One region of the Lysinibacillus phoenicis genome, then DNA from elsewhere that is predicted to be linked to it. Evidence: riboswitches for the same ligand, from Rfam matches in the RefSeq annotation. Region 1 holds a riboswitch; each other region holds the start of a gene.

Region 1 (5,912 bases):
TCAAGTAGAAAATGACGCTACTGCAGAAATGGTTAAAAATGCGATCGAGGTTGGCTATCGAAGCATCGATACTGCTGCTATTTATGGAAATGAAGCAGGTGTAGGAGAAGGTATTAAACAAGCTCTAGCATCAACTGGCTTACGTCGTGAAGATTTATTTATTACATCAAAAGTATGGAACGATGGCTTAAGCTATGATGAAACAATTGCAGCATATGAAGAGAGCCTAAAAAAATTAGGATTAGATTATTTAGATCTTTATTTAATTCATTGGCCTGGTAAAGATAAATATGCTGAATCGTGGAAAGCACTTGAAGACCTATATGAACAAGGCAAGATCAAAGCAATCGGTGTATGTAACTTTACTGTGGCACACTTGGAAAACTTATTATCATTTGCTCGTATTAAACCTGTTTTGAACCAAGTGGAATTCCACCCACGCTTACAACAAGTGGAGCTTCGTTCATTCTGTGACAAGCACCAAATTCAACTTGAAGCATGGGCACCTTTAATGCAAGGTGGTCTTCTTGAAGATGAAACGATTTCAAAAATTGCAACAAAATACGGAAAATCAAATGCTCAAGTTATTTTACGCTGGGATGTACAAAATGGAGTGATTACAATTCCAAAATCAGTACGTAGAGAGCGTATGATGCAAAACGCTGATATCTTTGACTTTACTTTAACAGACGAAGAAATGGCATTAATCAATGAGATGAATCGTGAACAACGTGTTGGTCCAAATCCAGATGAATTTGACTTTGCTCTATAAGCATTAAAAAGAGGAAAGAGACTGTCTTGTATGTGACAGTCTCTTTCTCCCTCATTATGATGTTTGCTGCATAGCGATATCTTCATCGCGTTGTTTTAACAGAACATCTTCACCTTTATCCTTTAGTAATTCAACATGCTTTTCGCCCCAAGTGCAAAGCATATTCAAAATAGGCTCCATCCCTTGTCCATAGGAAGTCAATGAATATTCCACTTTAGGCGGTACTTGATTGAAGACCTTGCGATGGATTAAACCAGCTTGCTCTAACTCTCTTAATTGACTTGTAAGCATTTTTTGGGAAATGCCTGGAATCAATCGTCGAAATTCATTTGTTCGAATTTCACCATGGTGGTTCAAATGGCAAAGAATGACCGGTTTCCATTTACCACCAATAACTTCAAGCGTAGCTTCAACACCTATATTATAAATTTTTTGCATTGTAAACCCCCGTAATATTCAAAAGTAACTAAAAGTACTCTACACAACTTTTAGGCATGCATGAATATTACTACACATACTAAAAAAAATCAAAGGAGATATTAGTAAAATGTCACAATCAAAAAAGCCAAATGCAAAATTGACATTGCTAGCACTTGCAATCAGTGCATTTGGTATAGGGTCCACTGAATTTATCAGTGTTGGACTTTTACCATTAATTACAGATGATTTTGGTATATCTTTAAGCACTGCCGGTTTAACCGTTTCTATATACGCACTAGGTGTCACTGTTGGTGCTCCATTATTAACAGCCTTAACATCTCGTCTTAGTCGAAAAACAGTTTTATTGCTTGTTATGACCATTTTTATAGCGGGGAATTTAACTGCAGCTATCGCACCAATTTTTTCTATACTGATAATAGGTCGTATTATTTCAGCATTAGCTCATGGTGTGTTTATGTCGATCGCCTCTGTTATAGCAGCTGATGTAGTTGAACCAAATAAACGAGCAAGCGCGATTGCCTTTATGTTTACAGGCTTAACGCTAGCTACTGTGACCGGTGTTCCACTTGGTACATTTATTGGACAAGTAACAGACTGGCGTATGTCGTTCATTTTTATCGTCATTATAGGCATTATCGGTTTAATTAGTAATGCTTTACTAGTACCTAACCAATTATCAAAAGGTAATCCTATTTCTTTACGTGATATTGGCAAAGTATTAGGCAATATTCGCATGTTATTAATCCTTTTCATTACAGCTATTGGATATGGTGGGGCCTTTGTAGTCTATACGTATGTTTCACCTATTTTAGAGCAATATATGGGCTATTCCCCACATGCAGTAGTAATTATATTAGTTGTCTATGGTATTTGCGTTGCTATTGGTAATACATTAGGAGGCCATTTTGCTAACCAAAATCCGCTACGTTCCATCTTTATAATTTTTGTTGGACTTGCCTTAGCGTTACTTGGTATTGGCTTCACTCTTGAATCACCGATTATCGGTTTAGTCATGGTACTGACAATGGGATTATTTATGTTCATGAATGTCCCAGGATTACAGTTATATGCTGTTCTACTGTCTGAAAAATATGTGCCGTCAGCTATTTCTATGGCTTCAGCATTAAACATTTCTGCTTTTAACATTGGTATATTTTTAGGATCCTATATTGGAGGTTTTATTATTCGCCATCAATCATTAGCACATACGCCTCTTTATGGATTCCTAATGGTTATGCTAGCAGCGATTGTTACATTATTATGGTTGCTTTTCGATAATAAAAAACAATAATATTGTTAGTCCGTTTATCTAGCATTTACTTGATATTTTGGTAATTTAACATCGGTATATATACAATATTGATAAAAAGGAAGCTCCCTGTGGCTTCCTTTTTGTGTTATAAGTAAGACAAGAATGGAGTTACACCTAAATTCGCTTGAATACATAAGATAAGATATCAGCTATAGGATAGGAGGAATTCCATTGTATTACAATCCTTATCCGTATTTCGTTCATCCCTATCATTACTCAGCGCCACCAATTGCCAACCACCTTGCTGTAAGATCCTTTCCCCAACATCTTGCAATGCCGACCAACAATCCCTTTCCACCTGTTGATACACATAAATTAAAATCATCGGTTACACGGATAAAGGCAATTATGCAGCAAGCCCAATTACTGACGGATAAAATTGAAAGCTCCCAGCAATTTGCCCATGATTTAATGAATGCAGCACAACTTTCAAATAAAGCAGAAGTGGAGAAATTAATTTCATCCACAGGTATTACGATGAAATTCGAAACGAACTATACACCTGATAGTTTTAGAATACGTCTAATTGATAATGGCTGTTGTGGTGTCATATTGAATTTAAATTGGTGAAAAAAACCCTAACCTTGTATCCCTATTGAACTTGTAAACTATAGAAAACTATGATAAAGTGTTTGTATTATTATTTCTGAAAATTCTTATATTTTTCTTATCAAGAGAGACGGAGGGATTGGCCCGATGAAGTCTCAGCAACCAGCTCAACAGTATGGTGCTAATTCCAATTGGCCTAATTCCAAAGCCTTGAAGATGAGAAGATGAACTACCGTTGTTTATTCAGGAGTCCTCTTCTATAGGGGGCTCTTTTTTTACTACTATTTTAAGAAAGCAGGGAAAACGATGCCTAATGAATTATTACAAGCATTACAATTATTAAAATCTAAACAATGGGTCGATTTAACACATACATTCGGCCCTAACTCACCCCATTTTTTCATGTTCGAAGATGCAAAATTTGAAACATTATTCTCTCACGATGATGGGTTCTTTGCACAACAGTTCACTTTCCCTGGTCAATATGGTACGCATATCGACCCACCCATTCATTTTGTGCGAGACACACGGTACCTTGAAGAGCTCGATTTAAAAGAGCTTGTTCTTCCCCTTGTTGTCATTGATAAGTCCGAAGAAGCTGCTAGCAATCATGATTTTTCTTTAAGTGTTCAAGATATACTTGAGTTTGAAGCACAGCACGGAAAAATTGAGGCAGGTACCTTTGTAGCGCTACGTACCGATTGGAGTAAACGTTGGCCAGATAAGGAAGCATTCAGCAATAAAGATGCGGAAGGGTATAACCATATTCCAGGTTGGGGCTTAGAGGCTTTACAATTTTTACTGACGGAACGTAAAGTTAGTGCGATTGGTCACGAAACATTCGATACTGATTCAGCAGCTGATTTTCGTAAAAATGGCAAACTAGATGGTGAATACTTTGTGCTCGAACAAGACACTTATCAAATTGAGTTAATGACTAATTTAGACAAGCTACCTGCAACAGGTGCAATTATTTTTAATATTGTACCTAAACCAGAAAAAGCATCTGGATTCCCTGTTCGCTCCTTTGCTATTTTGCCATAACTTAAAAGTCGGTATAGAGATACCGACTTTTATTTTTGTACATTTCTTTTTTTGAATATAAAGTAAACGACGAACATTAATAGAACAAATAATAGGATGAGATACATACTATAATGGGATAAGTAGTAACCAACAAACCGCCATTTCTCTCCAAGCATTTTCCCTAACGTTATAAATGTGAATGTCCAGATAAATGCTCCTGTATAGGCAAAGAACGCAAACTTTTTATATGGATAATTATTAATAGCCGCAATATACGCTGTTATGTGGCGGACACCAGGGATAAAATAGCCTATTAACAATAAGATAGGTCCAATTTTGGCAAACATTTTTTTCGTAAAATCAATTTTTTGTTCAGTTATATGAATTTTTGGCCCATACTTTTGTAGTAATGGTAAGCCAAATCGATAACCAATATAGTAGCTTAAAGTAATACCTCCAACTGCGCCAATCATGGCACTTACTAATGCAGGGATATGTTCAAGGCTTTCCCGATAAACACTATAACCTACATATGTTAAGAAAACCTCATCAGGAAGTGGCAATCCAACTATACCTCCAATTAGGATTACGATAATGCCAAAATACCCGTAATGTTCAATTAGAGATTGCACGTGATGTGCCATAAACTATCCCACCTAAAAATTTTTTAACTATAAAATATACAGGTTTCATTATAATCAAACTGCGGAAAACAGAAGAAGCAACTTGAAGATTGTTTTAAATTATTTGAAGCTGACGCAAAGCAAAGTCAATACCGCCCTCGGTAGATTTCTTTGTAACAAAATCAGCAACGTTTTTCAAAGCTAAGCTGCCATTTCCCATAGCAATTCCTAATCCTACCAGCTCCAGCATATCCATATCATTATCCCCATCTCCAAAAGCAATGGCATTTTTAGAATCAATGTTAAAATAATCTAGTACTGCTTGAACAGCTATTGACTTGGAAACATCCTGCTGTAGTACATTCACAATATAAGGATGCCATCGCTGCCATAATATATTCGGAAATTGACTAACATATCTTTTTTCTCCCTGTTCATCTGTATATAGACACATGAGAAAAACTTCCTCATTCGTAATTTTTTCATTTATAACCGGAAAATCTCCCAAAGACAATGTTTCCTGCATAGCATGTAAAGCAGCTGGACTTTGTATGCTATTCATCGCTAGCTGCTCTGTAAAAAATGTTAAGCTATGCTGTTGTTCCATTGCAAAAGCCTCAACATTTTGGACAATCTCTTTAGCAATAGGCGTTTTATGTAGGACAAGATCATGATGTTTCACATATGCACCATTTGCCGTAATAAAGGTCTCTATCCCCAACTCTTCCAACTCACGGCACATGGATAAAGGTCTTCCTGTAGCTGCTACAAGGTGAATTCCCTTATTCTTTAATAAATCAATTGCCTGCTTTGTACTTTCTTCTACACAGCCATCCTCATAATTGATGAGTGTGCCGTCTACATCAAAAAACACTATTTTATAGTTCAACTTGAATCATCCTCCAAAACAATACTTTTGAACCACACAAAAAAAATCCCTTTAACGATTACTAATAAAATATTTGTACGTATTTCGACAAACTTTCAACCATCTATATAACTTACATTAACAGCACCGATAAATACTATTAAAGGAACAGTTCTAGTGACAATTAATAAATAATGTAATGATTATTTTTATTTTAATAATTCTAAAGGAGTATACCAAAGAACACAGAATTGTTAAAATAAAAGATAATCATTTAAATATATTGAACGATACTTTTTAACGAATAGATAGAACAAAAGA
Region 2 (5,912 bases), 2.8 Mb from region 1:
TGACTGGTCATTTTGTTTAATGATGATTAACTAGTTCAGCAAAGAATGGCATGTTTGTTTCAAAATTAGTAACGGTCTGTAAATCTTCTGCCTGTTTTACTAATTGAACGACAAGGTTATTAAAAGGTGTGGCAACACCCAGCTTTTCGCCAAGCTCCGATACTACTCCATTAATATAATTTATTTCCGTTTTACGTTTTTTCTCTAAATCCTGTAGCATACTTGCTTTAAGTAGTTTAGAGGATGCCATCAATTGTTGGAAGGCTTTGACACGTTCAGGGATATCATGAGCCTTTTTCACTTCTAATGAAGCTATATCGAAGCCATTCATTTTGGCAAATTGTACTCCAGCAGCATGCCCCACTTTTATCGTTTCATCCGCAATATGCACGGCGCTAATACTACTCGTCTCATGATCAAGAACGCCACCAAAATTCGTATTGAGCGCGGCAGAAAGACCACTAAAAGCATTGTTAATTAATAGTTTAGACCACTTTGTGCCAACTAAATTGTCTGAGATGTGTGTGCCACCTACAAGATTTAAAATTGTTTGTATTTGTCTAATTCTTTCTGTTGTTTCTCCATTTAATTCACCAATTTGAAATGCATATTGTTTGAAGTGGTTATATTCTGTTGTCAAACTAGATATGCCCGGTTGAATGAATGTAGCACCAAACTCAACTGATCCAGCAATCACACGATTTCGCCCTACAATTGCAGCGACTTTTTCTTCTGGAATCCCATTTTGTAAAGAAAGAAAGACACTTGTTTCATTTAAAAATGGTAGTAAGCCTTGTAAAACCGAGTCATTATACAATTGTTTTGTTAACAGTAAAACTAAATCATAAGTTCCTGACATATTTTTAGGAGTAATGGCTTTTACTTTCACTTGAAAGTCAGTAGTTCCTGTTATTTTTGCCCCTGATTGATTCAATTCGTCTACATGTTCTTGATAAACATCAATTAATTCGACATCTTGTCCACCGGCAGCAATATATGCACCAGCGATTGTTCCTAAAGATCCTGCTCCTAAAACGGCGATTCTCATCTAAATGCCTCCTTGGTTTATTTAATTATTCAATAAGCTTAGCTATTTGTATTTTGTCACGTTGTTTCTCCAATAGCTTCATCTGCATAGTTCCATACGGCTTCATTGCTTGATTAGATAATGTATGGATTAGTGTTCTTTCTATTTTTCAGTTAAATAATCGTAGACAACAGTAGGTGATGCCAACGATAGTTCTGTGACAATATGGGAAGCTGATACAACTTCTAACACTGGTAAATCAGCCATTGGGGCAAGTGCATGGGCAAAAAGTTCAAGTCTCGCTGGACCTGACCATGCTCCCAGTATTTTAATATCCGTAATTTCACTTCTCACTAGCTCACAAATTCTTGGTCGTCCATCATAACCAGGCATCTTTTTCAACATATAATTGGGTTTGATAATTTCTTTCAGTGCCTCTTGATGATCCAGTGGGAAATGTTTATATCCCATTGTTGCATTAGCCACTCTTAATGAACCATAATCTAAGAGACCAACTAATGTATCAGAATCTACAAATAAACTAGGCTTACCTAATTTTTTAGGATACGCAGCAATTTCTCTACCAGAGGCAATGGCTGGGAAACTATCAACATACATTGCATGTAAATAATCACCTTCTTCACCATCCATGCTAACAGGAATGACCTGACCACACTCTGTATAAGAACCTAGCCCTGTTACATCTGGCATTTTCATGATTTCAAATTTGACAAAGGGCTCCTTCACTTCCAATGGTTCTGGAACAATTTTCTTAAGTTTTTCCATATCTGTTTTATAGACGATATTTAAATATTCACGGTTATAAAAGCGATAAGGTCCAATGGGATAAGCACCTGCATCCAACGGTGTTGTGAATTGTCTCATTACTTCATCTTTTCTCATGAAAAACCACCATTCTTTCAACTTTGTCTTCTTACAATAACTACTTTAATGCGGATTTTACATTGCGTCTAATACATAATAAAATATAAATATATTTATTTAGATAAATGAATTAGGGGGCTTAAGCGAAATGGAACTTTTACAATTGAAGTATTTTCAAACAGTAGCAAATACAGAGCATATTTCGAAGGCGGCTCAACAGTTAAATATTGCACAGCCATCCTTAAGTTTGACTATAAAACGTCTGGAGGATGAACTAGGCACAAAATTATTTCATAGAAAAGGAAGAAATATTGAATTAAGTGCTGCAGGACAGATTATGCTCAAGCATGTTAATAAGGTATTTATCGAACTAGAAAATGCAAAAATGGATATTCAATCACTTGATGAAATCAATGCTCGTACAGTTAAAATAGCCATATCAAATACACGATTTCTCGTTGGACTAATTAGTCAATATATTAATGATTTTCCTCATGCCAAAATTCAACAGGGAATTGAGACAAGGGATGATATACGTATAAATTTAAAGAGAGGGGATATTGATCTGGGCATAGCAGGCCCTCCAATCATTGATGAAGAAATTGAAACCTGTGTGCTTGTGGCAGAGGATGTAGTACTTGTGTTGCCTTCTAATCACCCATTGGCTGGTCAGTCAGAGGTTGCTCTAGCTAAGTTTGCAAATGAATCCTTTATTTCCTTAGCCAACAATGCAGAATATAGTCGTTTTACAACGTCACTTTGTGAAAGAGCGGGATTTATGCCTATCAAAAACTATGAAGTAGATTCAACCCTTCTGGCAGAAATTATCCAGCTGGAACAGGGTGTAGCCTTGTTGCCCATATCGGTTTGTAGAAAGTTTAATTTACATTTTGTAAAAATAGCTAATATGAATCCAACGTATACAGTAGGTCTGTCCTGGGTAAAAAATTCCATTTCGTCAGCTGCCGTTCAACAGTTACGGGACTTTATTATTACTTACTTTAACGAAAATAATGAGCACTACAAAATTTAATACCTTTGAAACGGGTTCCTGAAATGCTCGAAAAAACATAAAAATTCCCTAAAATTTTGTTGGAAAATATTTTAACTTGTTCATTGCCTCAACTTAGCGTAGTATTATAACGAATCAAAACTAAGTAAGTTAGTAAGATTCACTTTCACAATAAAACCAGGCGTTCTTCTTAGAAGAGCACCTGGTTTTTTGTTAGTTGCACAATAAGCTACTTGGGATTATATTCTATTATTTAGCAGGCAAATACCCGCGGAGTAAGGTGAAATACTCGCGAAGCAAGGCGAAATACCCGCGGAGTAAGGTGAAATACCCGCGAAGCAAGGCGAAATACCCGCGGAGCAAGGCTGAATACCCGAGGAGTAAGGTGAAATAACCGCGAAGCAGGATGAATACCCGAGGAGCAAGATGGAATATCCGCTATCGGCGTTATTCAGTAATACACAAAATCAGCTACAATAAGCAGATTTCTTCTAAGATTAATCGGAAAATCTATGTACGTATAGAAGTTAAAGAAAAAACTTGTTGCAAATATTAATTTTTTATTTTAATCTTTTAATATTGTGTCAAAAAAATAATATTTTTTCTTCTTATCAAGAGAGATGGAGGGACTGGCCCGATGAAATCTCGGCAGCGGAACTTAGTCATTAAGTTACTGTGCCAAATCCAGCAAGAAATGACTTGATAGATAAGAGGTGTATTTTCAATATAAGGCCTCTTCTTGTTCATTCAAGATGAGGCCTTTTTTTATGGAAAAAGGCTGATTTTAATTTTTTTGGAGGTAAAACAGTGAAGAAAGAGAATCCATGGGCGCTGATCCCATTTGTTGTTTTTATGATATTATTTATTGGTTCTGGGGTTATTACAGGTGATTTTTATGCCTTTCCTGTCATTGTTGCTATCACCATTGCAGGTGCTGTGGCTCTAGCCATGAATCGAAAAGAATCGTTTACGAAAAAAGTTGATATTTTTTGTCAAGGTGCAGGGAATTTAAATGTCATGATGATGGTTATTATTTTTCTCTTGGCTGGGGCCTTTTCAGAGGTTGCAAAAGGTATGGGGGCAGTAGATTCCACTGTTAACTTTGCTTTATCGGTCGTTCCGCAAAACTTACTGGTTGTGGGCTTGTTCATCATTGCCTGTTTTATTTCCCTCTCAATGGGTACATCCGTGGGAACGATTGTTGCATTAGCTCCAATAGGCGTTGGAATAAGTGATCTTACAGACCTTTCTATTGCTTTAGTGATGGCAGCTGTTGTTGGTGGCTCCATGTTTGGTGATAATTTATCCTTTATTTCAGATACAACCATTACTGCCGTACGTTCACAAGGCGCACAAATGAAGGATAAGTTTAAGGTTAATTTTTGGATTGTATTGCCAGCAGCTATTGTAACGAGCATTATTTTAGCAATCATTTCAATGGGTGAAACAGCACAAGTGGCGCATGTAAGCTATAGTTGGGTTAAAATTGTACCATATGTTTTAGTGATCATTTTAGCGTTATCTGGGATGAATGTTTTCCTTGTGCTGGCATTAGGGATTGTCCTTGCAGGTGCTGTTGGCTTAGTAGATGGTAGCTATCACTTGATGAGCCTTCTGCAAACGATTGGAGAAGGCATGTCCGGTATGTATGAAATCGCCTTTCTTGCCATATTAATAGCTGGAATGGTAGAGGTTATTAAGTTTAATGGAGGCATTGACTTTTTGCTGCACCTTGCGACAAGTAGAATTAAATCGAAAAAGGGTGCTGAATTCGGCATTGCTAGCCTTGTGGGTTTAACGAATTTATCTACTGCTAATAATACAATTGCGATATTAATTGCTGGGCCACTTGCCAAAAATATTGCTGAACAATATGACATTGAGCCAAGAAAATCCGCAAGTATATTAGATATTTTCTCCTGTACAGTCCAAGGGCTTCTGCCGTATGGGGCTCAATTCCTTGCTGCCGCAAGCGTGGCCAAAATATCACCAGTAAGTATGCTGCAATACTCGATCTATCCCATTCTTATTGGTATTTGCGGAATGATAGCTATTTCTATTGGATACCCTTCAAAAAAGAAAGCCTAAAGCTCAAATAAGACCAGCAAAGCAAAATTTTAGCTTAGCTGGTCTTTTTCATCTCTTAAAGTAATGTTTTAGATTTAGAAGGATTACTTTCTTGCCTGTATTAGTGTAAACCAGTTGTTTCCGTTTAATGTTCCAGAAACGTTGTATACTGGCTGATAGAAACCTTTTGTGTCATACATATACGTTAGCTCGATTAATTCAATTTCAAGCTGATCGTCTTTTTTTAGAACCAGCTCTTCTTCTGTAACGAGTGCATTATACTTTATTTGAGGAAATTCTCCATTCTTTATTTGCTCATATACTTCAGCAGGGGAGAAGATATCTACTTCCCGTGTAAATTGATTTCTTTGAACATTATAGGCTAATGAATATGCACGTCCATCTTGTGTAAGATCAAGAACTACATCCCCATACCAATAGTCGACATTTAAATCGGGACGATCTGGAAGATTCCATTCAAATTCCCCGTTTTCCAGTACAGAAAACTCTGCTTCTTGAGGGAGGATAGAAAGTTCGTCCATCAATGCCTTCGCCTTATCAATCAAGTGTTCCTGACCAGTCGATGTCGCTTGCTGCGAATAATTATTCGCTGTTAACGACCAATTTCCCATTGAACTTATAAATAATGTATATTGCATACCTGCTTTGTCTTGCAATAAAATTTCTTTGTCTTCTTTATAATTCTTTGTACTCAACTCCGATAACCCTAATTTATCTTGCAACAATGTTTCAACTTCTTCATTATGAATAATTTTTTTATAAACGGGCGCAACAGTAGGGTTTGAGTCTAATTGCAATGAAGTAGATATATGAACACCTGACATATTGGATTTTGTATAAGCGTTTATTGGCAGATGTCCAAATTCTTGTTGAGCATATACCAATGACATCCCAATAAAA
Region 3 (5,912 bases), 680 kb from region 1:
ATAACAGCTTTATGGCAGGCAAGTGGAATGCCTTTAAAGAAGTTTTTTAATACATCTGGTATGAAATATCGTGAGCTTGGTTTAAAGGACAAGCTGGCTGATATGACGGAAGAGGAACAGCTTGAGCTACTTGCTTCTGATGGTATGTTAATTAAACGACCTATCGTGACTGATGGAAAAAAAGTAACGTTAGGGTTTAAAGAAGCTGATTTTGAGCAAACTTGGAAATAGCCGTCTTGATCGTAATGAGGACTTACCTCTATTTGGAAGTGTAAGGCATGATCTGAATGAAAATAATGTCTCCGATGGATGTTTCTAATTTTTGAAGCGAACTCGAAAAAATATGCTTTCAATTACCTAGAGGTGTAATTGAATCTTGTTTTTATAGGAGAAGTATGGCACACTGAAAGTGAATATATTACATATTTATGGAGGGGTTTATTGCATGAGCACACCTAAAGACTTACGATACTCTGAAGAACATGAATGGGTAAAAGTAGAAGATGGAAAAGTACGTATTGGTATTACTCACTTCGCACAATCTGAATTAGGAGATATCGTTTTCGTTGAGCTTCCACAGGTTGGCGACGAAATCAAAACAGATGATCCATTCGGTAGCGTAGAATCAGTTAAAACTGTTTCTGAATTATATGCACCAATCTCAGGTACTGTAGTTGAAGTCAATGCAGATTTAGAAGATAGCCCAGAATTCGTTAATGAATCACCATATGAAAAAGCATGGATGATCGTTGTTGAGCCTGCTGATGCATCTGAAGTTGAAAAACTTATGACAGCAGAGCAATACGAAGAAATGATCGCTGAATAAGACAAGCTATAATCGAAAAACGTCGGAAACTACCGGCGTTTTTTGTTATATAATGACTTATAAGTGGGGATGTCTAATTGGAGGTGGCGTAATGTTCGAGGGAAAATGCTTGATCGTAGAAGGACGCTCAGATAAGCTACAAATTGAGCCTATTTTAAATGAGAATGTTACAATACTTTGTACGAATGGTACAATTGGTGTGCATCAATTAGAAGAGCTACTCGATCCTTATGAGGGCTGTGAGCTTTTCACTTTTTTTGATGCAGATACGTCTGGCGATAAGCTACGTGCATTAATGGACAGACATTATCCAGAGGCTGAGCATTTACGTACAATGCCAACATATAAGGAAGTAGAGACAACACCAAGAAAAGTGTTAGCGATGATTTTATTGCGCGCTCATTTCTCAATCCATAATGAATATATTTTGTAAGGTTGCGTGAAATCAATGGAAGAATGGTCAAAAGAGCAGTGGGAAGCGGCTATACAGTCGGGTGAAAAAGCTGCATTTTATTTATATACACCGATGTGTGGAACATGTGCGGTGGCATCAAAAATGCTGTCAGTTATTGAACAATTGCTGCCACAGCTTCAAATCGGCAAAGCAAATATCAACTTTCTAGAGCAGATTGCTTATGAGCATCAAATTGAAAGTGTCCCATGTTTACTTGTTACTGATGGCGGGAAAGTGACAGATAAAATTTATGCTTTTCAATCTGTACCTTTTTTGTACGAATTGTTAAAAAAATCAATTGACTGAACATTACTAGCGTGGTAAAGTATCAAATATATTACTAAAACATTAAATATATCGAACTCTTATGAAGAGCGGCGGAGGGAAGTGCCCTATGAAGCCCGGCAACCATCACCATGTGAAAAGGTGCCAAATCACCCAAAGATTTTTCTTTGAAAGATGAGAGAACGGTTTAACGTATCATACGTGACCCCTTCTACTTGTCTATGAGTGAAGGGGTTTTTTTATATAAGAAAAGGAGTATTCGCTATGATTCAGCTTCAAAATATTACGAAGAAATACAAAACAGCAAATGGCGAATTAACGGCAGTCAAAGACGTCAACCTTACTATAAATAAAGGTGAAATCTTTGGCATCATCGGCTATAGTGGTGCCGGTAAAAGTACCATGATTCGTTTATTAAATGGATTAGAGAAACCGACAACAGGAACGGTAACAGTAAACAATCTAGAATTTTCATCCATTAAAGGGCAAAAGTTAAGAGCTGCTAGACAAAAGGTAAGTATGATCTTCCAGCATTTCAATTTACTTTGGTCTAGAACAGTTGCTGAAAACATCGCTTTCCCTCTGGAAATTGCAGGTGTTCCAAAAGCTCAACGAGAAGGCCGTGTGAAAGAGTTAATCTCACTTGTAGGTTTAGAAGGACGTGATAAGGCATACCCATCACAGCTTTCAGGTGGTCAAAAGCAGCGAGTTGGGATTGCACGAGCATTAGCTAATAATCCAGAAGTTTTACTATGTGATGAGGCAACATCTGCACTGGATCCTGAAACGACAGATGCTATTCTTGACTTACTAGTTGATATCAATGAACGTTTAGGGTTAACGATCGTATTGATTACCCATGAAATGCACGTTATCCGTAAAATATGTCATCGTGTAGCCGTAATGGAGGCTGGTGAAATTGTAGAGCGTGGTGAGGTGTTGCAAGTTTTCCAAGCACCACAAGCAGCTATTACTAAGAAATTTGTAGCCCAGATTACCGACACAAAAGAAACAAAGGATACAGTGGAACAGATCAAAGCAAACTACCCAACTGGTCAACTTGTCAAGCTGATCTTTGTTGGTGAAAAAACGGAACAGCCCGTCATTTCACATCTTGTTAAAAAATTCGATGTGGAAGTAAGCATTGTTCATGGCAATATTTCGCAAACGAAAAATGGAGCATACGGTACACTTATTGTGCAAATTGATGGTTCTAAGGAAAATGTGGCTGATGCCCTACATTATTTAAATACAGTCGAAGTTCAAACGGAGGTGATCGCAAATGCTAACTAATCTCTTTCCGAACGTAGACTGGGAAAATATGTGGCAAGCTACGTATGAAACATTGTATATGACAGCTATTTCAACAGTTGTCACATTTATTCTTGGATTGGTTATTGGTATCTTGCTATTTTTAACAAGTCCTAATCAGTTATGGGCTAATAAAATTGTTAACTTTTTAACGGGGTCACTCGTTAATATATTCCGTTCCATTCCATTTATCGTATTAATTATTTTATTAATTCCATTTACGAAGTTTTTACTTGGGACAATTCGTGGAGCAAATGCGGCTTTACCAGCCTTAATTATTGGTGCAGCTCCATTTTACGCACGTATGGTTTTAATTGCATTACGCGAAATTGATAAAGGTGTCATTGAAGCAGCTCGTTCAATGGGGGCTAAAACGTCCACAATTATTTGGAAAGTCCTAATCCCTGAATCATTACCAGCTCTGATTTCTGGTATTACCGTAACGGCTGTAGCACTTGTTGGTTATACTGCAATGGCAGGGATTATCGGTGCAGGTGGTCTTGGAAACTTAGCTTTCCTTGATGGCTTCCAACGAAATCGCCAAGATGTGACATTAATGGCAACTATTTTGATCTTAGTAGTTGTATTTATCATTCAATGGATTGGTGATGTCATTACCGATAAAATCGATAAACGCTAGAAAGGCATTAGAGGTTATTCCGGTTCTTACCGCTAACATATTTCAAACAAAGTAAAAGGGAGTGTCATAAATGAAGAAATTATTGGCAGGATTATTTTTATCAATACTTGTCCTAGCTTTAGCAGCTTGTGGTACTGATAAAAAAGAAGATGCAAATTCAGCATCAGATGATCAATCAGATAGCAAAGAAAACGTAACATTAAAAGTAGGTGCTTCTAACACACCACATGCTGTTATTTTAGAAAAGGCAAAACCGATTTTAGCAAAAGAAGGTATTGATCTTGAGATTGAACCATATACAGATTATGTTTTACCAAACCAAGATTTAGAGTCAGAAGAAATTGATGCAAACTATTTCCAACATATTCCTTACTTAGAGTTACAAATTAAAGACAATGGCTATGATTTCGTTAATGCAGGTGGCGTTCATATTGAACCAATCGGTATTTACTCTAAAAAATATAAATCATTAGAGGACCTTCCTGAAGGAGCAACAATTTTACTTTCTAATTCAGTATCCGACCATGGTCGTATGCTATCATTATTAGAAGCAAAAGGCTTAATTAAACTAAAAGAGGGTATTGATAAAACAGCAGCTGAATTAAAGGATATTGAAGAAAATCCTAAAAACTTTAAATTCGATGCGAATACTGCACCAGAAATGCTTGTACAAATGTATGAAAATGACGAAGGTGATGCAGTATTAATCAACTCTAACTTTGCTATTGATAACGGCTTAAACCCAATCGAAGACGCTATTTCTCTTGAAGACAAAGAATCTCCATATGTAAACATCATTGCTGTACGTAAAGGTGATGAAACAAAACCAGAAATTAAAAAATTATTAGAAGTATTAACTTCGAAAGAAATCCAAGACTTCATCTTAGAAGAATGGAAAGGTGCAGTAGTGCCGGTAAAATAAGAATTGAAAATTCTTCAAAAGGGTACATAAGTTTAATGACTTATGTACCCTTTTGTGTTATTGAAAAAAGAGAATGTCACTTGAAAAAAGCGAGGCGGTTGCTTTTCATCTCGGTCATTGGGAAGCCCACCTTTCCTAAGAAAGGGTACAGATGATTAATTATCCTCAACTATGTACTTTTTATGACGTATAGGTATGTTCAGATATTGTCTAGTTATATTTTTTACTATAATACTGTTGTTAATTTATTAAATAAATGATAGAAAATAATAATATAGAAAAACAAATAGGGAGTGATTCTAATGAATGATATAAAATTCGCCCATGATATCATGCAAGAACATGAAGTAGAACGCTACTTTGAAATATGGCGGGAAAGTGTTATTAGATCACGCCTTACAATAACAGCAGTCTTTTTAAAAAGAGCTAATTCTACACAACCAAATGAAACCACGAATGATCAAGTTACCTCATTTTTACAATCGAAAATACGTAAGACAGATTTGCTTTTTCAATTATCCGATGGAAATCATTGGGGTATCTTTTTTTTACAAAGTAGTGATGTAGAAGCTAAAGCATTTTTAAAACGAATATTTGCCATCCTAAAAGCAGAACGGAAGTTTCAACATATTGCATTAAAGGCCTCTATAACAGAAATAAGAAATAATAACGTTATCTTTGAAGAGTTGTTAAATAAAAATAAACAAATGCTATCAGAGGATGAGCAATTAACGTGGAGTATAGCAGAAGTAAAAGATTATAGTGAGCAACCAACGGAATTAGTGAAAGTTAGTATTATTGAACAGAACGCTATTTTTAGACAAGTATTAGAGTCAACGCTAAACCAAATTGATATCCCTCATTTTACTCTGGATGTAAAGGCTTATGAGGATGGTTATAGCTTTTTACAATCGGATGATTATAAATCAGGGCATATGCATCTAATTCTTATGAATGATATTTTACCTCTAAAAAATGGCTTAGAAATATTGCATATCTTACGACATATGCCAAATGAAAAGAAATTTATTATTTATATGATGTCAGAACGCAATTCTGAAGGGGCAGCGCTTAATGCTTATGAAGGCGGTGTTGATGAATATATTGTCAAACCATTTAATTTACGTTTGCTCGAAGCCAAAATTAAAAGAACTTTTGCGAGGTTTTGGCTATGATTAAGCTGACTATTTCTACGCTTTTCGCAATAATTTCCTTCTTACTAGTTGTGCTCTTTATCTTTTTACTGTATTTACTTGTTCAGCGACAGCGTGAAAGCTATTTTGAAAAAGTTCGTGACCGTTATTTACAAAATTATTCTCAACTTTGGTATGATTACTTATTCAATAACGCACTATTTAGTATCGTATTGGTACCTAGAGGAAGGGCGCAAGTTGAAGCTATTGAAAGAATTTTTTCATCCTATTTAAAGAATATAAGGAATGAACAGTTGGAACTAAAAATTAAACAATTCTCC
Region 4 (5,912 bases), 760 kb from region 1:
TCGTACACCTTCGTGACTTCTGCTAGTAATGGCTTACCCGTACTTTCACCAAGGAATGTTAAACGAATGACACTTCCTGAAACGTTTAACTGCTCAATGAGTGAAGGGGATAAATTACGCTGAGAAATTGTATTTAAAAACTTTCTAGTAGTAAGGTGCTTCGGTTTTGCAAAAAGCTCAATAGCAGTACCAAACTCCACGACCTTACCTGATTCGAGAACAGATACCTCATCACATATTTTCTGAATGACATTCATTTCATGTGTGATGAGTAGGATCGTAATGCCTAACTCGCGGTTAATTTTTAACAACAATTCAAGGATGGCCTCGGTCGTTTCAGGATCGAGTGCACTTGTTGCCTCGTCACTAAGTAAAATCTCTGGCTCTTGTGCTAAGGCACGTGCAATAGCAACTCGTTGCTTTTGCCCACCAGAAAGTTGATTAGGATAGCTATCCAGTTTCTCTGTTAATCCTACAATTTCGGCGTATTTTGCTACACGGTTTTTTACTTCCTTGTCGTTATAGCCTAGTAGTTTTAAAGGCACGGCAATATTGTTGTAAACTGTTGCAGTTTTTAATAGATTAAAATGTTGGAAAATCATTCCTATTTTTTGTCGTGTTTGACGTAATTCATTTAGCGAAAGGGCTGTAATGTCCACATTGTCTATCAGTACTTTTCCCGAAGTAGGACGTTCCAGTAAATTGACACATCGAATAAGTGTACTTTTACCAGCACCACTATAGCCGATAACCCCATGAATTTGTCCCTTTTTCACATGAAGATTGATCCCATCCACAGCTTTAATGATCCCTTTTTTCGTCTTAAATTCTTTCGATATATTTTGTAATTGAATCATACGATATTGCTCCTTTCTCGTCCTTCTAAAAGTGAGAATCTGCTCGTTTTCTCATGAGGAATACGGCAGATTCTTCTGCTAATAGAAGCATATTACCAGCTAGGAATCACAGAACCTTTGAATTCTTCTTCAATGAATTGACGTACTTCCTCAGATTGGTAAGCCTCAACAAACTTTTTAATGGTTGGGTCGTTTTCATTTTCAGCACGTACTACAATGTAATTCACGTATGGTGAGTCAGTAGATTCTAATAGAATAGAGTCTTCCTTAGGATTAATGCCGGCTTCTAGTGCGAAGTTTGTATTAATGGCTGCTACATCTACTTCACTAAGCTGTTTAGGAATTTGAGCCGCCTCTAGTTCAATGAACTGTAAATTCTTTTTATTTTCTTCAACGTCACGGATAGAGGCTGTTAAGTCTGCACCATCCTTTAGCTTAATATAGCCAGCTTCTTGTAAAACAAAGAGGGCACGGGCCCCATTTGTTGGGTCGTTCGGTAAGCCAAATGTGGCACCATCAGGAATATCATCAAATGATTTATATTTTTCAGAGTAAATACCCATTGGATTTAAAATAGTTTTGCCTACTGGTACTAAATCTGTATCGTGATCTTTATTAAATGTGTCCAAGAAAGGCTCATGTTGGTAGCTGTTTGCATCGAGATCGCCTTCAGCTAACGATGTATTTGGTAAAACATAATCAGAAAACGACTTTAGCTCAACTTCTAAGCCTTTTTCTTTTGCTACTTTAGCTGCTACTTCTGCAATTTGCTCGTGTGGACCAGAAGTGACACCAACGACGATTTTATTTTCATCGATTGCCTCAGCTTGACCTTTACTATCTTCTTTAGAGCCACAGCCTGCTAGAGCTGCTACTAATGTAAGACTTGCTAAACCTACTAAAAATTTATTTTTCTTTTTCATGAAAATGACCTCCAAAATGTTTTTATCGGTTTTTTGAAAATAAAAAAACTCTCTTACAAACTAAGAGAGGCTCATGAAAAAGACGTCCTCTCTTATCTATCAAACGAAATTCGTTTGCAGGATTTAGCACCTTCCTTTTAAAAAGGAGGTTGCCGAGCTTCATAGGGCCAGTCCCTCAGCTACTCTTGATAAGAGATTTATAATATTTTTTTGTAATTCCGATAGAACTAATATAATTTATGGGGTATAGTAAGTCAATAAATATTTTTAAAATTTTTTATATTATTATAATTTTTTGTTATGAAAGAGGGAGAACAATGTCTGTAAGAGTAAATTATGGAATTGGTTCATTTGGCAAGGTTATTAGTGCTCGTATTCTAATGGGGACAGACATCATGGAAGGAATTGAGGCGCTCTGTGAGGAGAATCAAATAGAGTCTGCTACAATTGTAAGTTGTATTGGGAGCTTCCAAAAAAGTAGCTTTGTTTATTTAGTACCTGATGAAACATCGCACATTAAAGTCCGTTTTAGTGAAGTCATTGAAAAAGAGGGACCACTCGAATTTATTCAAGGATCTGGTGTTGTCTGTAAACGAGATGGAGGATATGAAACACATTTCCATGGTTCGATGAGTAATCAATGGGGTGTAGTATCAGGGGGACACTTTCTGAAAGGTAGAAATCCCGTTATTACAGCGGACATTGTACTGGCTGAGATTCAAGGCGTTCAGCATATTCGTAGATTGGATGAAGAAACAGGCCATATACAATTTTATCCGCTAGAGCAAGGTTTAGAGCTACCAAGAAAAATCGAAAAATAGCATGCCCTGTAGCGAATGTATGCTACAGGACATAGTAGTACTAAGCGGTAAATAATTGTAATTGTTCAATTCTGTGAATGGCTTCACGTAAGCGTTCCTCGCTGACAAGTAAGCCAACACGTATATACCCTTCGCCATATTGACCGAAGCCATTGCCTGCGGCTACTGCAATATCAGCTTTTTCTAGCAATAAATCAGCAAATTGTTCACTAGTGTAGCCTACAGGTACAGGAAGCCAAGCAAAAAAGGAGCCCTTCGGAGCCGTAACTTGCCAGCCAATTCTTTGAGCTTCTTCAATTAATACATTTCGACGACGTTCATAAGTAGCCCTTAGTTCATCTGCACATTCTTGAGAAGCTGTTAGTGCCGCTGCTGCTGCTTGCTGAATTGCAGGGAATTGACTACAAAACAAATGATCTTGAATGAGATTAATAGCCGCAATAATATCGGCGTTACCAACGGCGAAGCCTATACGCCAGCCAGCCATATTAAAGGTTTTCGAAAGTGTATACATTTCAATACCAATGTCTTTTGCACCCTCTGCCTGTAGGAAGCTAATAGGTTTATTGCCATCAAATCCTATTGCTCCATAAGCAAAATCATGTGATACGATAATATTATGTTCCTTGGCAAAGCGAACAGTCTCTTCGAAAAATGCCAGTGTTGCTGTACCACCTGTAGGGTTATTCGGGTAATTTAAATAAAGTAGCTTGGCTTTTTCTTTCACTTCATTAGGTAATGCATGATAATCAGGTAAGAAATTATTTTCAGCAAAAAGTGGCATAACCTCAAAATTTACATCACCTAATACTACACCTGATAAGTAGTCTGGATAGCCTGGGTCCGGTAATAGCATGGTATCACCAGGGTTTAATACGGCTAGAGGTAGCTCAACAAGACCTATTTTTGTTCCGCCAAGAATTGCTACCTCCGTGTCGGGATTTATATCAACATTATATTCCCGTTTGTAAAAATTGGCAGCTGCCTGGCGTAATTCGGCGATACCACGAAACGGCGAATATTTGTGATTTTGAGGATTGTCTGCTGCTTCCTGTAATGCTTGAATGATGTGAGGTGGCGTCGGTTGGTCGGGATTACCTTGCCCGAGATTGATGACATCACGTCCCTCCTCTAGGGCACTGTTTACTTTTTGGACGAGTGCCGCAAAAAATTGGGGAGGTAGTTGCTGTAGTTTTTTAGAGAATTCCATGCATGATCACCTTTTTCAGAATATAATAATTATTATTGAAGAATATGAAGCAAATAGTATTACTTTTTCTGTTAATTGTCTAGAGGAGGAATAGATATGAAAATAGGTTGTATTCAATTAAACGTTGGCTTTGGCAAAGTAGAAGAAAATTTTGCCCGAGCAGAAAACAAGATTCGAGAAGCGGCACAACAAGGTGCAGAAATCATTGTGCTACCTGAAATGTGGAATACAGGCTACGCACTAGAGAAATTGCCTGACTTAGCAGATGTCAATGGTGAGCGAACGAAAGCCTTTTTGGCACACTTAGCGAAGGAACTTGGTGTACATATTGTAGGTGGCTCCGTATCAATAAAAAAAGGCGATAAATTTTATAATACGATGTATACATTTGATTGCCAAGGAGAGCTTGTAGGGGAATATAGTAAGGCCCATCTTTTCCGTTTAATGGACGAGCATCTTTATTTAGAAGCAGGGGATGAAATGAATCGTTTTGCTTTAGGAGATATTGAGGCTGCTGGTGTCATTTGCTATGATATTCGTTTCCCTGAATGGTTACGTGCCCACGCCTTACAAGGAGCAAAGGTATTATTTGTACCAGCACAGTGGCCGACACCAAGGATTGATCATTGGAAAACGCTACTACAGGCTCGTGCGATTGAGAACCAATGTTTTGTCATCGCAGTTAATCGTATTTCAAAAAAGGTAGAAAACTTTAATGGGCAATCTATGATTATTCAGCCTTGGGGTGAAGTACTTTGGATTGGTGCTGAAGATGAAGAAGTAGCGGTCATTGATGTAGACTTTTCTATTGTCGATGAAGTACGCGGAAGAATCCCAGTTTATGACGATCGTAGACCTGGACTATATCAGGATGTTGTTGTGAAAGGGTAGTGAAGAGGCACGCTCAAAAGGGAAGACAACCTGCTGAGCGTGCCTACTTTTTTAGACCTTATCCTCAATTAATGAATTTGCCAATAGCATAAACTCAAGTGTGATGCGGTTATGTCCTTTCATAAAATTTTTACCTAATAAACCTTCAAGCTTTTTTAATCGGTGATAGAGGGTTTGACGAACAATAAACAACTGATTGGCTGTTTGTTGTTTGGAGCCATTTGTTTGTAAATACACCTGTAATGTTTCGAGTAGCTTACTATTATATTTTTTATCGTACTCAATCACTGGCTGTAGATAGTCGTAAATAACTTCCTGTAAATTCACCTGCATTTGTAGCTTATAAATTAAATGATATAAATGCAGATCATCATAAAAAAAGGAGGAAGTTTGTACTTTACGGCAAATATATAAGGTTTCTATGGCAGTTTGATAGCTTTTCGGAATTTCCTCTACGTTACAAACGACTTTCCCAACGGCTACTTGAAAGCCTTGTGTCTGTTGCTTCTTATAAAAATCAGTTTTAGGAAGTGTAGAAAAGATGTTATTTAATATGTCACGAGTTGCTTTGCTGTCTTTTGTATGAAGTAAAATAAAAATAACATAGCTCTTTCTTTCAAATAAAAATGGGATGAAGCCATGCTGTTCAAAGAGATTCCGATAATAGAGTTTACTATAGACGATATCTTCCTGTGCTTTCGGCAATGTATGGGGAGAGGCTAAAATAAAAACAGTTCCACTAGATTGTTGATAGCTTGAGTAATGTGTATCAATAAATTTAAAGATTTCCTCCTTAGAAAGTTTTTGATCAATCCAATCTGCTAAAATGGTTGCATCCTCTATATTCTTCTTTTCCTCGATATAGAATTCCCGCATTAATAGTTGCGCTAATGCCGTTGCTGTACGATCTAATATTAATAATTCAAATTCTGAGAATAGCCCATCTTCTCGATAGAGTGTTAGGTCTGCATAATGTTCATCAAAGATGAAAATAGGCTCATGTTTAAATTGTGGTGCAGATTTGTGCAATGTTTCTAATTGCTGCCGTTTTTTGTGTCCCATATTAGGATAAAAGATAGGCTCTCGCTCTTTAATAGCAAACATGATTTGTGTCTTTAATTCGTTATACATATTTTGCAAAATATCGTCTGTGTTCTGTCCTAAGACTGCATTTTTGTTCAATGCCTGTGAGTAAGATTCTAGCGAAGAA

What was found. Region 1 has a riboswitch for S-adenosylmethionine ahead of ABC382_RS16925 (cyclase family protein). Riboswitches for the same ligand answer to the same signal wherever they lie in the genome.
Region 2: it holds a riboswitch for S-adenosylmethionine, as region 1 does, so the genes downstream of both, ABC382_RS02525 (Na+/H+ antiporter NhaC family protein) here and ABC382_RS16925 (cyclase family protein) in region 1, are expected to answer to the same signal.
Region 3: it holds a riboswitch for S-adenosylmethionine, as region 1 does, so the genes downstream of both, ABC382_RS20375 (methionine ABC transporter ATP-binding protein) here and ABC382_RS16925 (cyclase family protein) in region 1, are expected to answer to the same signal.
Region 4: it holds a riboswitch for S-adenosylmethionine, as region 1 does, so the genes downstream of both, ABC382_RS13175 (MetQ/NlpA family ABC transporter substrate-binding protein) here and ABC382_RS16925 (cyclase family protein) in region 1, are expected to answer to the same signal.

Annotation. Positions count from the first base shown of each region.
Region 1 covers NZ_JBDFMP010000002.1:3,098,071-3,103,982, reverse strand. Annotated here, with positions in the region: gene ABC382_RS16945 (aldo/keto reductase) at 1-772, shown strand, start outside; gene ABC382_RS16940 (winged helix-turn-helix transcriptional regulator) at 827-1,210, opposite strand; gene ABC382_RS16935 (MFS transporter) at 1,320-2,504, shown strand; gene ABC382_RS16930 (YuzC family spore coat inner layer protein) at 2,697-3,095, shown strand; SAM riboswitch class I at 3,190-3,297, shown strand; gene ABC382_RS16925 (cyclase family protein) at 3,381-4,118, shown strand; gene ABC382_RS16920 (DedA family protein) at 4,148-4,744, opposite strand; gene ABC382_RS16915 (Cof-type HAD-IIB family hydrolase) at 4,839-5,612, opposite strand.
Region 2 covers NZ_JBDFMP010000002.1:273,676-279,587, forward strand. Annotated here, with positions in the region: gene ABC382_RS02510 (ketopantoate reductase family protein) at 17-1,048, opposite strand; gene ABC382_RS02515 (acetoacetate decarboxylase) at 1,190-1,930, opposite strand; gene ABC382_RS02520 (LysR family transcriptional regulator) at 2,061-2,945, shown strand; SAM riboswitch class I at 3,530-3,637, shown strand; gene ABC382_RS02525 (Na+/H+ antiporter NhaC family protein) at 3,777-5,012, shown strand; gene ABC382_RS02530 (VanZ family protein) at 5,096-5,912, opposite strand, start outside.
Region 3 covers NZ_JBDFMP010000002.1:3,780,610-3,786,521, forward strand. Annotated here, with positions in the region: gene ABC382_RS20355 (arsenate reductase family protein) at 1-231, shown strand, start outside; gene gcvH (glycine cleavage system protein GcvH) at 446-826, shown strand; gene ABC382_RS20365 (toprim domain-containing protein) at 918-1,259, shown strand; gene ABC382_RS20370 (thioredoxin family protein) at 1,275-1,586, shown strand; SAM riboswitch class I at 1,643-1,746, shown strand; gene ABC382_RS20375 (methionine ABC transporter ATP-binding protein) at 1,830-2,858, shown strand; gene ABC382_RS20380 (methionine ABC transporter permease) at 2,848-3,516, shown strand; gene ABC382_RS20385 (MetQ/NlpA family ABC transporter substrate-binding protein) at 3,587-4,438, shown strand; gene ABC382_RS20390 (response regulator) at 4,741-5,613, shown strand; gene ABC382_RS20395 (HEAT repeat domain-containing protein) at 5,610-5,912, shown strand, end outside.
Region 4 covers NZ_JBDFMP010000002.1:2,341,137-2,347,048, reverse strand. Annotated here, with positions in the region: gene ABC382_RS13180 (methionine ABC transporter ATP-binding protein) at 1-857, opposite strand, end outside; gene ABC382_RS13175 (MetQ/NlpA family ABC transporter substrate-binding protein) at 950-1,780, opposite strand; SAM riboswitch class I at 1,870-1,975, opposite strand; gene ABC382_RS13170 (PPC domain-containing DNA-binding protein) at 2,098-2,601, shown strand; gene ABC382_RS13165 (pyridoxal phosphate-dependent aminotransferase) at 2,642-3,811, opposite strand; gene ABC382_RS13160 (carbon-nitrogen family hydrolase) at 3,908-4,702, shown strand; gene ABC382_RS13155 (PucR family transcriptional regulator) at 4,754-5,912, opposite strand, start outside.